DNA from 3 places in the Pseudomonas sp. B21128 genome. Region 1 is predicted to be linked to each of the others. Evidence: riboswitches for the same ligand, from Rfam matches in the RefSeq annotation. Region 1 holds a riboswitch; each other region holds the start of a gene.

What was found. A riboswitch is a leader RNA that binds a small molecule or an ion and turns the genes downstream of it on or off. The one in region 1 is predicted to bind cobalamin.
Region 2: another riboswitch for cobalamin. It lies ahead of cobW (cobalamin biosynthesis protein CobW); the one in region 1 lies ahead of AB4P91_RS20635 (TonB-dependent receptor plug domain-containing protein).
Region 3: another riboswitch for cobalamin. It lies ahead of cobO (cob(I)yrinic acid a,c-diamide adenosyltransferase); the one in region 1 lies ahead of AB4P91_RS20635 (TonB-dependent receptor plug domain-containing protein).

The regions. Positions count from the first base shown of each region.
Region 1 covers NZ_CP162590.1:4,609,779-4,613,048, reverse strand. The annotation lists gene AB4P91_RS20635 (TonB-dependent receptor plug domain-containing protein) at 1-1,413, opposite strand, end outside; cobalamin riboswitch at 1,507-1,714, opposite strand; gene AB4P91_RS20630 (LysR family transcriptional regulator) at 1,767-2,657, opposite strand; gene AB4P91_RS20625 (zinc-binding alcohol dehydrogenase family protein) at 2,768-3,270, shown strand, end outside.
Region 2 covers NZ_CP162590.1:3,918,403-3,921,672, forward strand. The annotation lists gene AB4P91_RS17500 (cobalamin biosynthesis protein) at 1-86, opposite strand, end outside; gene AB4P91_RS17505 (CbtA family protein) at 83-784, opposite strand; gene AB4P91_RS17510 (CbtB domain-containing protein) at 796-993, opposite strand; cobalamin riboswitch at 1,114-1,336, opposite strand; cobalamin riboswitch at 1,867-2,079, shown strand; gene cobW (cobalamin biosynthesis protein CobW) at 2,179-3,249, shown strand; gene cobN (cobaltochelatase subunit CobN) at 3,253-3,270, shown strand, end outside.
Region 3 covers NZ_CP162590.1:5,433,710-5,436,979, reverse strand. The annotation lists gene AB4P91_RS24505 (PQQ-dependent sugar dehydrogenase) at 1-710, opposite strand, end outside; gene AB4P91_RS24500 (hypothetical protein) at 777-1,361, opposite strand; cobalamin riboswitch at 1,524-1,750, shown strand; gene cobO (cob(I)yrinic acid a,c-diamide adenosyltransferase) at 1,831-2,442, shown strand; gene AB4P91_RS24490 (cobyrinate a,c-diamide synthase) at 2,439-3,270, shown strand, end outside.

The DNA of each region.
Region 1 (3,270 bases):
GTAGTCGAGGCCCAGTTCGGCGTTGCGGCTTTTTTCCGGTTTGAGGTTGCGGTTGCCGATCTCGTCGCCCGGTTCGTTGACGAACAATTGTTCGGCGTTCGGCAGTTTGTAGGCGCTGCCGTACTGACCGCGCACGGCCCAGTTGTCGTTGAGATCGTAGAGCGAAGTGAGCATGGCGACCGTGGCGCTGTCGCCGCCGCCCATGGCTTCGTGACGAACGCCGACGCTCGGGTGCCAGTCGGGCAGGGCGTCGATCTGCGGACGCAACTGGGTGTAGATCGCGTGGGCTTCGGCCTTGTCGTTGTCGATGATCAGCACATCGTCCTGGCCTTTGAACCATTGGTTGTCGGTGCCGAACACCAGCACATGACCGCCGGACGATTCAGCCTTGCCTTCGGCCTGTATGCCCCAATCGGTAAAGCCCCAATAGTCGTTGTGGTTGATGGCTTTGGTGGCGCCGCCCTCGACATTATTGATGCGCGTGTAGCGGGTGTCCCAATCGTTGATATGGCCTTTGACGAAGTAGCTCAGACGTTCATTGAGGTTTTGCTCGAAGGTCGCCGTAGCGATCTGTTGCACGCGGTCGTTGGTGGTTTTGTGGTTATCGACCGGGCGGGCGAAATCGAGGTTGGCGTCCGCATATTGGTAGAACAACTCCAGCCGCGAGTCGTCGCCAAACGACTGAATCGCCTTGCCACCGAATGTGGTGACTTCATAAGCACGGTTTTTCTCGGTGACGTTTTTCATGTCGCGGTTGCGAAACGGCTGGTAACCGTCGGAGACGTTGTGGCTGACATAGGCCAGCAAGCCCAGATCGCCGAAACCGTTGCTGAAGATGTTCTCGACCCGGGCATCGCCGGTGGTGCCGCCGAAAGTGTCGAGGCCCATGTTCACCTCGCCCGAGGCCTTTCGACTCTGCGGCGAACGGGTGACGATGTTGATTACTCCTGACACCGCTTGCGTGCCGAACAACAGACTCTGCCCACCCTTGAGCACTTCGATGCGTTCGATGGCGTTGGCCGGCAAGGTGTCCAGGTACAAACCGCCGTACAAGCGGTTGTTCAGGCGTGCACCGTCGAGCAGGACCAGCGTATCGTCATTGCGTCCGCCTGACAGGGAATAAGTGCCGTAGTCGAACGGGCCGTTTTTCGGGGCGACATAGAGGCCGGGAATGAACATCTGCATGACGCGACTGACATCCGCCCCGGGGCCGGCGCGCTCGATCTGTTCGCGGCTGACGATGTCCACTTTGCTGCCGTAATGCGCCATGTCGGCGACGGTCGTGGACTCCACCGAGGGTGCCGAAACGATTTGCTGATTGAGTTCCAGAGTCGCGTCGTCGGCCAGCAGCAGCGGACTGAACAGGCAACCGAATAACAGGGAGGGAGCAGAGGAGTTGAAAGGTCGAATCATTGTCTTCTCGAAAAGGATCTTCGCAGAAGAGCATGCAGGAGAAGGCATCGCGCACACGCCGACACCGGCCCATGCCCGCCCACCGCAGGATTTTGCCAAACAGACATTTCGGGCCGGTCTCCGGGCTCGCGCGTATCGATGCTTTCACCTTCCCATGGCCGTCTGGCCACAGTGGTGTGTCGAAAGCATCACGCGCATACCGTTGCGGGGGCAGCACCGGACTTGTTCAAAAAAGAACGTACCGGTTTCCCGTTTCACCCCATGCACGGCGGCATGGGACACCTGAAACTGGGCGGCATCTGAACACTCGAATGACCGTTCGTCAACGCCGCGGCCATTATCGGACGCTCAGTTCAGCCCGGCTGCAGGGCGGCAAACTGGTTGCTCAACCACGCATGCAGTTGCGATACCGCGGGGGAGATTTGTTTGCGATGCGGGCACACCAGACTCAATGGCGAGGCCTCTCCGGGGAAGTCCGGCAGCAGCACAAGCAGGCGTCCTGCGCTCACGTCAGCGCTGACATCCAGCCAGGATTTGTTGGCGATACCTTCACCGGCCAGTGCCCAGCGCCGAACCACATCGGCGTCGTCGCTGAACAGCGGGCCAGAGACTTGAATCGTTTTACCGGCCAGGCACCATTTATCGAATACCCGACCATTCTGCAGGTAGAGCAGGCATGGATGATTCAGCAAGTCCTCCGGCGTTTTTGGCTGCCCGTGGCGTTGCACGTAGTCCTTCGATGCGACCAGCACCCGGTTATTCCAAGGCGCGAGTGGCAGAGCCACGTAGTTGGCGTCTTCGTTGGTACCGTACCGAATGGCGACGTCGACCGGGTCGCGAAACAGGTCGGCCATCTGGTCCGACAGGGCAAAGCGCAGGGTCAGTTCCGGATGCTGACGACGGAACATCGTTAACCACGGCAGCAGAATATTGCGCCCCAGATCAGACGGCGCAGTGACTTGCAGCACGCCGCGCAGCGTGGCGTTTTCACCCCGCAGGTTGTCCTCGCCTTGTTTCAGGGTTTCGAGCACGGCGTGGGCGGTGGGCAGGTATTGCTCACCTTCGGCAGTCAAACGCAGGCTGCGGGTGGTTCGCGCGAACAGGCGCACATCCAGTTCGCGCTCCAGACGTTTGATGGCGGCGGCGACCTGCCCTGGCAACAAGTCGGCCTCCAGCGCCGCGGCGGTAAAGCTGCCCAGCGCTGCGCTGCGGGTGAACAGGGCGAGATCATCGATGCGGATCATTTTCTCTCCTGCAGTGAAAGTGTTGGCGCATTCTGCAGGTTTTTCTTTCTCCGTGGGAAGTCGAAGATGGTGGCAAGTGAATGCTTCAACCCTTCAGACAGCGAGTCCCCATGAAAGCCATCACCTTTGTACAACACGCCCTGCCCATTGAAGATGCGCAATCCTTGCAAGACATCGAGATAACTGCGCCAGTGCCCGGTCCGCGTGACCTGCTCGTCGAGGTACGGGCTGTTTCAGTCAACCCGGTCGACACCAAGGTGCGCGCCGGTACTTTCACCAAAGAACCGAAAATTCTCGGTTGGGATGCGGCCGGCATCGTTCGCGAAGTCGGTTCGCAAGTGACGCTGTTTCAACCGGGCGACGAAGTGTTTTACGCCGGCTCGATTATTCGCAGCGGTAGCTACAGCGAATTGCATTTGGTCGATGAGCGAATTGTCGGGCACAAGCCACGTTCGTTGAGTGCTGCCGAGGCGGCGGCACTGCCGTTAACGTCGATCACGGCGTGGGAATTGTTGTTCGACCGTCTCGGTGTCGCCGAGGCCAGCGGGGAGGGCAAATGCCTGTTGATTACCGGCGCGGCGGGTGGCGTCGGTTCGATGCTGGTGCAACTGGC
Region 2 (3,270 bases), 690 kb from region 1:
AGTAACGCGCGCAGCGTGCTCGCAGGGCAGCCGCGCTGGCAGCCCAGACCGACCACGAAAGTCGGCGCTGCGCTGTCAGTTGTCATGCGTGGTATTGACCATCGATCTTGCGGCGGAACAACCAGGCGCTGATCAAGCCCAAGGCCAGCCAGAACGCGACGTTGGTCAATTGCGAGGCGATTTTGAACTGCGCTTCCAGTGCTTCCGGAGCGAGCATCGAATGCACCTCCGGTTGCGGCGCGCCGATCACGTGCGGTACAGCGAGGATGGCTACACCGAGGATTTTCATCAGCCAATGACGGCTGAACGCAATCAACGCCAGACCGGCAGCGGTTGAAGCGGCGGTGCTGATCCACCACAACTGCCGCGAAGCCAGATCCGCCGCGGCAGTACCCGGCAGTTCAGGCGGCAAGCCCAGGGTTGGTGCGAGGACGAACGTCGCGTAACCGGCCAGACCCCACAGCAGGCCTTGCGAGGTTTTGGTCGGCGCGCGCAGGGTGTAGAGGCCGGCCAGCATCAGGGCAAAACCCACGGCCACCACCAGATTGCCACCCGTGGTCGAGACCACCCGCTGCCAGCCGTCTTCCGGTTCCCAGGCTTCGGTATCATGGGTGTGCGCGGCGGTGCCGGCGACGTGTTCGTGAACGGCGGCAACAGGTTCGGATTTTTCATAGGTTTCGGCTTGAAGAATCAGCGGTGACACCCAGAAACTTTGCAGCAGCGTGAGCAGCAGGGCGGCCAGCAGACCGGTGAAGCCCGCGGTTTGCGCAATTCGCTTGATCATGTCGGCAGGTCTCAGTGGCACGGGAACGCGGCGCTATGGCGGGTATCGTGAGCCGCGTTGTGCACGGCTTCGATGTGCGAGAAGCCCGCGAAATAGACGAGGCCTGCCCCCAGAATCGACGCGAAGATGGCGGCGGTCAGGCGCTGGCTCAGGGTGGTGGTGCTGGAGATTTTGTCCGTGTTGCTGCCGGTGCTGGTGACGATTGACATGGCGCTTCCCTCTGGAATGTCAGCAGGTGAACAGAGCGCATGAAACCCCCTGCGGCGCGGGCACGCAGAGGTTCAAACAGCGCCCGCCCACCGCGGGTTTGTTATGTTCAGCGACGCAGGTGCGCACTGTGTGTTGCGGGCCGGTCTCCGGGCTCACGAGGGGTTGGCGTCGGGCCGACCTGCAAGCGTCACCTTCCCATGCCGCAAGGGCACAGTGGATCTGACGCTTCGCTCGCTTACCGTTGCGGGGGCAGCACCGGACTGACATGGCTCTGAGTAAAGCACATGATTCACCGGTTTCCCGTTTCACCCCGTGAAGGGCACCCGTAACAAGTTGTGTAGGAGAGCATGGTGTGGGGTTTTTAGTCAATTTGCTTTGGGGGCTTATCCGTTGCTGCGGGTGTGGCTGATTACGGTTCCGCCCTTACGGCGGGTCACTTTTGAAAAACGCCTCAAAAGTAACCAAAAACGCTTGCTCCAACGTCCGGCCCGCTCGCTAAAGCTCGGGGTTCCTTCGCTCCGGAATCCATCCGGGGCAACGATTCCGGTTTGCTTCGCTGCACCTCCTTTCGATGTACTCCCCGGATGAATCCCTCCACTCAGCCTCCCGACGTCGTCCGTGGATCAAGATCAAAAGCTGCACTCGAGCTAACGCTCATTGTGTTGAGTGGGGGAGGAGCGTGCCAGTTAAAAACTGTTACCTATGTGCTTGAACTGTTTTGTTACCTATGTGGGTGAGTCATGCCGGCAAAACCTTGTGGTTTCTTTTTGGCGTTTGAAAAAGGGACTCGCTGTAAGAGCGAAACCGCCAGCGGCAGCACCCACAGCAACGGATGCCCCGTATCCAAACATTGACCCACCACTGCACCATGCGTAGCCTTGCGCCTTCGAGGTTCTTCGGCATTGCCGAAGCTAAGAAGGGAACGCGGTCAATGCCGCGGCTGCCCCCGCAACTGTGAACGGTGATATTCGCTGCCACGCCACTGCAAGCTCAATCCACAGAGCCCGCGGGAAGGCGCAGTGAATGCCAGGCCCAGCGCCTGAACACCGTCAGCCAGGAGACCTGCCTCGTCACAGATTCTCAATTCAACCGGGCGGGGTGATCCGGTGGCGAACTCTCCAGGCACGCACGCGCGGTGCCGGTTCTCGTCCCGTATGCCCGCCACTTTGCCAAAGGGCATACCGATGAAAACACTGGCCAAGCTCCCTGTCACCATCGTCACCGGCTTCCTCGGCTCGGGCAAAACCACGCTGCTGCGGCACATGCTCGACAACGCGCAGGGCCGCCGTATTGCGGTGATCGTCAACGAGTTTGGCGAGTTGGGCATCGACGGTGAAATCCTCAAGCAATGCACCATCGGTTGCACCGAAGAAGAAGCCACCGGCCGCGTCTATGAACTGGCCAACGGCTGCCTGTGCTGCACTGTGCAGGAAGAGTTCTTTCCAGTAATGCGCGAGCTGGTTGCCCGTCGCGGTGACCTTGATCACATCCTCATCGAAACCTCCGGCCTGGCCCTGCCAAAACCGTTGGTGCAAGCCTTCCAGTGGCCGGAAATCCGCAGCGCCTGCACGGTTGACGCGGTGATCACCGTGGTCGACAGCCCGGCCGTGGCCGCTGGCACCTTCGCCGCGTTTCCGGATCAAGTCGATGCCCAGCGCAAACTCGACCCGAACCTGGATCACGAATCGCCGCTGCACGAATTGTTCGCCGACCAACTGGCCAGCGCCGACCTCGTCATCCTCAACAAATCCGACCTGATCAGCCCTGAAGACCTGGCGCGCGTACGCCTGGAAGTCGCCGAAGAATTGCCGCCAGCGGTGAAGATCATCGAAGCCAGCAGTGGCCGCGTGCCGCTGGACGTGCTGATCGGCCTCGGCGCCGGTTCCGAAGAACACATCGACAGCCGTCATAGCCATCACGACCATCACCACGACGGTGATGACGACCATGATGACCACGATCACGACGCCTTCGATTCGATCTCCATCGAACTGCCGCAAGCCGACGAAAGCCTGTTGCTCGACGCGCTGACGCAACTGGTGGTCAAGCACGGCATTCTGCGTGTGAAGGGCTTTGCGGCGATCCCGAACAAGCCGATGCGCTTGCTGATTCAGGGCGTGGGCACACGTTTCGACAAGCATTTCGACCGTCAGTGGGGCGCCGATGAAGCGCGCGTCACGCGTCTGGTGTTGATCGGTCAGGAACTCGACGCCGCGCAACTCGAAGCGCAACTGCGCGCTGCGCTCAGCGTTTAACCCATGCACCTGCTCAGGACC
Region 3 (3,270 bases), 820 kb from region 1:
CCTTCCTCTTTATCCAGACCGTTTTCGCCGACGTTACTGTTCGAGCCGACCGTGACGTACAGTTTGCTGCCGTCCTTGCTGGCGATGACGTTCTTGGTCCAGTGATGGTTGAGCGTGCCGCCAGGCAGATCGACCACCTTGATCGGCTGCGTCTTGATTTCGGTTGCGCCGGGTTCGTAGTTGAAGCGCAACAGGCGATCGGTGTCGGCGACGTACAGGTCGTTGCCCACCAGCGTCATGCCGAACGGTGAATTGAGATTCTGCAGGAATACCGTGCGCGTTTCAGCCACGCCGTCGTGGTCGGCATCGCGCAGCAGGGTTATGCGATTGGGGCTTGGTACGCCGGCGCCGGCCTTGCCCATGACTTTTTCCATGACCCAGCCGCGCACGCCTTTGCTGTCATCAGGTTTGGGCGGTGCATTGGTTTCTGCGACCAGCACATCGCCATTGGGCAACACATAGAGCCAGCGCGGATGATCGAGACCTTCGGCAAACGCGGCGACTTGTGTGCCTGCCGCAGCGGTCGGTTTGCCGCCCGCGGGCCAGCCGACCGCCGGGGCGATATTCACCGTCGGGATCAGGGTTTTGTTCGGTTCGGGCAGTTTCGGTGACGGGCCGGTGCCGTCGATGACCTGCAGGCTGGACGATTCACCACAGGCGGCGAGCCCTCCGGCGAGGGCGATGACGAAAACGAGTTGGGGCTTGCGCATTGCTGATCTTCCCTATGAATGCATTCCTAGTCATAGAGGATCGCACAAGCCCGATGGTTCAACTGCTCAGCCGCGGGCCTCTTTGAACAGCAAGGCAATGCCCGGGTGATAGTTACCGGCCTCATTGCGCAATTTGCGATAGGCGTAGGGGAAATACCAGGCGACGGCGCAGGTGTGTTCCTTTTGCAGGTCGTCGACCATGTCCTGCAATTCTTCCGGGCTGGCGCTGTGCTGGGCTTTTTGCGGGGCGACAAACAGGCAACCGAGTTTGAGGTCGCTGGCGTAGCTGAGGCGTTTGGCGTCGTGGGTGATATCCAGCAGGGGCTGAGTCAGGTTGAGGTTGTTGACGCGTGGCCAGCGTTGCGTGGCCTGGATAAATGCGCGGTCTTCGGCACCCGCCAGGAACAGATCGGCGCGGGCGTTGCGCTCGCCTTCCTCGTTCTGCTTGCGAGTGGCGGTGTCTCGCAACGTCACCAACTCCGCCATCCAGGCGGCCGCACAGAGCAATCCGAGATTGGCTTTCTCGTCATGCCAGTAGGGCGTGTCGCTGTCGCCGCGCACGGCGTTGTAGCGGTCGATACAGTCAAACCAGCGTTCTAGCACCGGGCGCAGGAATTCCAGGCGCGGATTGCTGATGATCATGCCTTGCATCGTAATCATCCTTATTGTTGTGGTGTGCTTTGCGGTAAAAGCATGGCTCTTTGATATCATTTGTTTTGGCGTGGCACAAGATTGGCGTCGGATAATTGATCGCCGGCAGTTATTCGCCCGATGACCCCCTCTTTAATTGACGCTCCACCCCCAACCCTCTAACCTTCGCGGCTTGTTTCAGGTGCTCTGTGACCTGCGTCGACAGAGTGAAACAGGGAAGCCGGTGAGGGTTGTTTTCACGCGAAGCACAACCACGATCCCGGCGCTGCCCCCGCAACGGTAAATGAGTGAAAACTGCGTCTTGTGCCACTGCTTAACGGCGGGAAGGCGCGCAGTCAGGCGAACGCCGCTCATGAGCCCGGAGACCGGCCTGATCCATCCAGCGGCATCACGGTGGGCGATGCCAGGCTTTTTGCCGTCTATTCTTGTGCCTGCCCGCCGTTATCCAGCCTCAACGGAGAGCTCCCCCATGACTGATTCCCCCGAGCGTGACGAACGCCACCTGGCGCGTATGCAGCGCAAAAAAGCCGTGATCGATGAACGCATCGCCAACTCGCCCGACGAGTGTGGCCTGGTGCTGGTGCTGACCGGCAACGGCAAAGGCAAAAGCAGCTCGGCGTTCGGCATGCTCGCCCGCGCGATGGGCCACGGCATGCAGTGCGGCGTGGTGCAGTTCATCAAGGGTCGCAACAGCACCGGTGAAGAGCTGTTCTTCCGCCGCTTTCCCGAGCAGGTGCGTTTTCACGTGATGGGCGAGGGCTTCACCTGGGAGACTCAGGATCGCCAACGCGACATCGCCGCCGCCGAGGCTGCGTGGGCGGTGTCGCGCGAGTTGCTGCGTGATCCGTCGATCGGTCTGGTGGTGCTCGATGAATTGAACATCGCTCTCAAGCACGGCTACCTCGATCTCGATCAGGTGCTGAGCGATTTGCAGGCGCGTCCGCCGATGCAGCATGTGATCGTCACCGGTCGCGGGGCGAAGCCGGAAATGATCGAGATGGGCGACACGGTCACCGAAATGGGCATGCTCAAACACGCCTTTCAGGCTGGCATCAAAGCGCAGAAGGGCGTCGAACTTTGAATCAGCCACGTCACTGCCCGGCGGTATTGATTGCCGCGCCGGCCTCCGGTCAGGGCAAGACCACCGTTACTGCCGCGCTCGCTCGTTTGCATCGCAATCAGGGGCGCAAGGTGCGCGTGTTCAAGTGCGGCCCGGACTTCCTCGACCCGATGATCCTCGAGCGCGCCAGCGGTGCGCCGGTTTATCAACTCGATATGTGGATGGTCGGCGAGCAGGAAAGTCGTCGCCTGTTGTGGGAAGCCGCCGCCGAAGCTGATCTGATTTTGATCGAAGGCGTGATGGGACTGTTTGACGGCACACCATCGAGCGCTGATCTGGCGCGGCATTTCGGCGTGCCGGTACTCGGCGTGATCGACGGCACCGCGATGGCGCAGACCTTTGGCGCATTGGCGCTGGGGCTTGCGCGTTATCAGCCGGACTTGCCGTTTGCGGGCGTGCTGGCCAATCGCGTGGGTACGTTGCGTCATGCGCAACTGCTTGAAGGCAGCCTCACCGAGGGTTTGCGTTGGTACGGCGCGCTGTCCCGCGAGACCGGGATCGAATTGCCGAGCCGTCATCTGGGGCTGGTGCAGGCCAGCGAGCTGAATGACCTGGATGTTCGTCTCGACGCCGCCGCCGAAGCGCTCGCCAGCAGTTGCGAGGTAGCGCTGCCACCGGCCGTGGAATTCGCGGCGCCGGAAGTGATCGTTGCTGAACCGCTACTGCAAGGTGTGCGAATCGCGATCGCCCATGATGAGGCGTTTGCCTTCACCTACGGCGCCAGCCTCGATTTGCTACGGGCGATGGGCGCCGAGTTGAGTTTCTTCTCGCCGATCCGCGACACGCAAT